2 regions of the Niveibacterium umoris genome follow, and region 2 is predicted to be linked to the other one. Evidence: predicted binding sites of a transcription regulator. Region 2 holds the regulator's gene; the other holds the start of a gene.
The links. Region 2 encodes LexA, which represses DNA repair genes until DNA is damaged. Its sites were predicted from a motif close to ACTGTATNTANATACAGT; they were not measured.

Region 1 (2,461 bases), 2.0 Mb from region 2:
CTGGTCCACCCCGGCCTGGCGGCTTTGCCGTGGGCCAGGCGGGTGCTGGTGCTGGGTGGCGGCGATGGCCTTGCGGTGCGCGAGATCCTCAAGTACCCGCAGATCCAGCAAGTCACCCTGGTCGATCTGGACCCGGGCATGACCGATCTGTTCCGCGACGCACCGGCGCTGCGTGCGCTCAACCACGACGCCTTCCACTCACCGAAGGTGCGGGTCATCAACACGGACGCCGGCCGCTGGCTGGAAGACCATGCCGAGACCTTTGACTTCGTCGTTGTCGACTTCCCCGACCCGTCCAGCTTCGCGGTCGGCAAGCTCTACACCACCGCGTTCTATCGCTTGCTGGCCCGCCATGTCGTACCCGAGGGGCGCATCGTCGTGCAGGCGACCAGTCCCTTCTACGCTCGCAAGGCGTTCTGGACGGTGGTTGCCACGCTCGAAGAAGCCGGTCTGCTGACCGCGCCCTACCACACGCTGGTGCCTTCGTTCGGTGAGTGGGGCTATATCCTTGCGGGCAGGACGCTGTACGCACGGCCGCAAGTGCTGCCGGTCGAGACACGCTTCCTGACCAACGCGTCGCTTGCGACGCTGTTCGACTTTCCGGGCGACATGGCGCGCGTCGACGCCGAACCGAACCACCTCAACAGCCAGAATCTGGTACGCATTTTCGAGGATGAGTGGCGGCACGCGATACGCTGATCGGAGGCGTGCGGCACGCACGATGTGTCACGCCGGCAAGGCCAGATGAATGCCATCACGGTGACCCCGCGCGGGGCGTTTCCTTCAACGGTACTCGGCGTTGCGATCGGAGGGGTCGTTGCCGGCCAGCCAAGGGTCGTTGGGCAGCAAGTGATTGCGGCGCGGCAGTGCGTCGGTGCACAGGTCGTGCAGATGCAGCAGTTCGATCACCACCGGCTCGGAAAAGCCCTTGCGCGAGCCACGGTGATCGACCAGCAATTCGTTCAGGTAGTTCAGTGCTTCCACTGGACGCTGCCAGCGCGCCGCGATGGCATTGGCGATGTGCGGATGGCGTGCCGAGAGGTGCTCGGCGCGTGCTTGGTGCGGCAGACTGCGTAGCCATTCACGGGCGCCCGGGGTGAGCGGCTCGTCGGCCGTGGCGCCGTGCTGGTACGTGTTGGTGTCCGCTGCCTTGCCGCGCTGCGGGAATGCAGCGTCGAAGGCCTCGCGCGCTTCGTCGCGACCGATCTGTTCAAAGGCAACCGTGTTCATCGTGCTCTCCCGCCGCATGTGCCTGTTTGCAGTATGGTTCAGCGAGGCCGATGCGCCAGAGGGATTGCCGAGCGGGGTGCGGAATGTCACTACCGCTGCCGGCGAATACGGCGAGGGTGTATATTCATACATGGTTTTGACCGATCAACGACCATGCCGCCACCTGCGAATCCAGCCGCTTCAACGAGCCCACGCGATCACCTGAACCCGGAGCAGCGCGCCGCGGTGGAGTACGCCGGCGCCGCGCCATTGCTGGTGATCGCGGGTGCCGGATCGGGCAAGACCAACACCCTTGCGCACCGCGTCGCGCACCTTGTGCTGGGTGGGGCGGACCCGGCAGCGATCCTGCTGCTGACGTTCTCGCGCCGCGCGGCGGTCGAAATGACGCGCCGGGTCGAGCGCATCCTCGGCGCGGCGTCGGACGACCCGACGCTGGCGCGTGCCGCGCTGGCCTGGGCCGGCACCTTTCACGGCATTGGCGCGCGACTGCTGCGCGAGTACGCCGAACGGATCGGCCTGGGGCAGAACTTCACCATCCACGACCGCGAGGATTCGGCCGACCTGATGAATCTGGTCCGCCATGAGTTGGGCTTCTCGGCCAAGGAAAAGCGCTTCCCGACCAAGCAGACCTGCCTCGCGATCTATTCCCGGGTGGTGAACACCGAGGCGCCGCTCGCCGACGTGCTGAAGGAAACCTTCCCTTGGTGTGCAATGTGGGAAGACGACCTGAAGGCACTTTTCGGGGCCTACGTCACCGCCAAGCAGCGGCAAGGCGTGCTCGACTACGACGACCTGCTGCTGTACTGGGCGCACATGGTCAGCGAACCGACGCTGGCGGCTGAACTCGGCGCACGCTTCGCGCATGTGCTGGTCGATGAGTATCAGGACACCAACCGCCTGCAGGCCTCCATCCTCAAGGCGCTGAAACCGGAAGGGCAGGGACTCACCGTGGTCGGCGACGACGCACAGTCGATCTACGCCTTCCGTGGCGCGACGGTGCGCAACATCCTCGACTTCCCGCAGCAGTTCCCGCAGCCGGCGCAGGTGGTGACACTCGAGCGCAACTACCGCTCGACCCAGCCGATCCTGGCGGCATCGAATGCCGTCATCGGGCTTGCCGCCGAACGTTTCACGAAAAACCTGTGGAGCGAGCGCGCGGCGACCCAGCGCCCGCAGCTCGTGACCGTGCACGACGAGGCGGATCAGGCGCGTTACATCGTCGGTCAGGTGC
Region 2 (2,461 bases):
GTGCCCACCGGCAGGCCAGGCCAGTTGTGCATGCCGAACACCATGTCGAATGGAAACTTATCGAGCAGGCCATCGGCGAGCATTGCCGGCGCACCGCCTTCGCCTTCTTCGGCGGGCTGGAAAATCAGCACCACGGTCCCATCGAACTTCCGGTTCCTGGCGAGGTACTCCGCGGCGCCAAGCAGCATGGTCGTATGTCCGTCGTGCCCACAGGCGTGCATGCGGCCTGCGTGTCGCGAACGATGATCGAAAGTGTTCCTCTCGGTGATCGGCAGGGCGTCCATGTCGGCGCGCAGGCCAATCGCGCGCTGGCTTGTGCCCGCGCGGATCACACCGACCACGCCGGTCTTGCCGATGCCGCGGTGCGTTTCGATGCCGAGAGCTTCCAGGTGCCGTGCAACGAGTTCGCTGGTGCGGTGCTCGTCGAAGGCCAGTTCAGGGTGCGCATGGATGTCGCGCCTGATGCGCGCGAGCTCCGCATGCCGTGCGCGGATGTCGTCGATGATTCGCATCTCTCCGCCTCAATCAATCGCTCTGCTGGGCATGCAAGTCTAGCAGGGCTCCCGCTTTGACACCCGACAGCTTGCCTGCAGAAGCGCCTGGCTGAGGGTCCGGAATGTCATCGGCTGACGGGTGGGTCGGCCGGAGGCAGAGAGCGGAAGCGTTGCCAGCGCCCGCGCCAGTAGACGACGGCCAAGCCAGCCAGCGCAGCCGCAGCGAACAGCCAATAGGCAATGTTCTCCGTGAATGCCAGCGGATCGCTCGCCATCGAGAAGGTATGTTCCATCGGTAGGCGAATCGTGATCGCGCCCGTCACCAATGCGCGGAACGCTTTCGATGCGGGCCATGCGGCCGGCAGCAGGCTCAAGAGCACGGCGCCGGCCACGCACAGGCGATCGACGACGCCGACTGCTTGCGGAGACCGCTTGACCACCGCGCTTTCGACCCGCATGAAAAGGGCGACGGCGAGGCAGACCAGTGCGCCAAGTGGCAGCACAATCAAGGCCAAGCCGAAGGCCGTGGCACTGATCAGGAACTCGGCGCCGGAAAGCGACGACACGCTGCCCCAGATTCCGGCAAGCCGCAGCCCCAATGCCGCCGAGGGTATGGCGAACAGCAGTGCTGCAATGAAGAATTTGCGGCTGCGAACGAGCAAACGGTTGCCCGGCAGCATCTGCGATGTATCTGTTGTCACTCAGTGAAAACCGTTGCGTATCAGGCCGACGACGACGCCTTCGAGGTGGAAGTTCTCGCCGTCCGGTTCGATAGGCGCGAAATCGGGATTCTCTGCCAGCAGGCGGACACGGTTGCCGCGCCGTTCCAGGCGCTTCACCGTCACGTCGTCACCTAGCCGCGCCACCACGATCTGGCCATTTCGGGCGTCCGGTGTGCGGTGGACGGCGATCAGGTCGCCGTCAAGGATGCCCGCATCGCGCATCGACAAGCCTTTCACCTTGAGCAGGTAATCAGCTGAAGGCGAAAACATGGCGGGGTCGATGTCGATGCGCCGCTCGCAATTTTCGGCTGCGAGGATAGGGCTGCCGGCGGCGACGCGACCAACCACCGGTAGGCCCGTTTCTTCGAGCAGGCGGATGCCGCGCGCGCGACCCTCTTCCATCGCGATTGCGCCTTTGCGGGCCAGCGCCTTGAGATGCTCTTCTGCCGCGTTGGGGGAACGGAAGCCGAAGGCCTCGCAGATTTCGATCCGCGTCGGCGGCCGGCCTTCCTCGCGCACGGTGCGCCGGATCAGGTCGAGGATTTCCGCCTGGCGGGGGGTGAGATCCGATGCTTGAGTCATGCCTGTATTTTTGTACAGAAACCCTGCTTGTGCAAGCGCGATCAGGGGATCAGCACCGCGGCGCCCTGCAGGGTGCCGGCTCGCAGTCGCGCGATGGCCTGATTGGCCTGTGCGAGAGGAAAGCGCGTCACGCTGGTGTGCACCGGTTGGTGCGCGACACGTTCGAGAAATTCGGTGCCATCGCGACGTGTGAGATTCGCCACGGATCGGATTTGCCGCTCGCCCCACAGCCAAGCGTAGGGGAAAGCGGGTATGTCACTCATGTGGATGCCCGCGCAGACCACGATTCCGCCTTTGCGCAGGCTGTGCAGGGATAAGGGAACGAGGGCACCGACCGGTGCGAAGATGATTGCCGCGTCGAGGGCTTCGGGGGCGGGTTCGTCCGATGCGCCTGCCCATGCGGCGCCGAGTTGCAGGGCGAATTGCTGACTTTCGGTATCGCCCTCGCGGGTGAAGGCAAACACTTGCCTTTCCTGTTGCCGGGCGACCTGGGTGACGATATGTGCTGCCGCGCCGAAGCCGTAGATGCCAATGCGCCGTGCGTCGCCTGCCATGTTCAGGGCGCGGTAGCCGATCAGCCCGGCACACAGCAGCGGCGCGAGCGACGCGGCATCCACGCCTTCCGGCAGCGGGAAGCAAAAGCGTGCATCGGCGACGCAATAT

Region 1: a site for LexA is predicted at 1,346-1,363, ahead of GGR36_RS11440 (ATP-dependent helicase). Genes of this name have one in related genera too.

What each region holds. Positions count from the first base shown of each region.
Region 1 covers NZ_JACIET010000001.1:2,550,948-2,553,408, reverse strand. Annotated here, with positions in the region: gene GGR36_RS11450 (polyamine aminopropyltransferase) at 1-699, shown strand, start outside; gene GGR36_RS11445 (hypothetical protein) at 784-1,230, opposite strand; gene GGR36_RS11440 (ATP-dependent helicase) at 1,384-2,461, shown strand, end outside.
Region 2 covers NZ_JACIET010000001.1:566,283-568,743, forward strand. Annotated here, with positions in the region: gene GGR36_RS02455 (M20 aminoacylase family protein) at 1-512, opposite strand, end outside; gene GGR36_RS02460 (hypothetical protein) at 620-1,195, opposite strand; gene lexA (transcriptional repressor LexA) at 1,196-1,798, opposite strand; gene GGR36_RS02470 (zinc-dependent alcohol dehydrogenase family protein) at 1,840-2,461, opposite strand, start outside.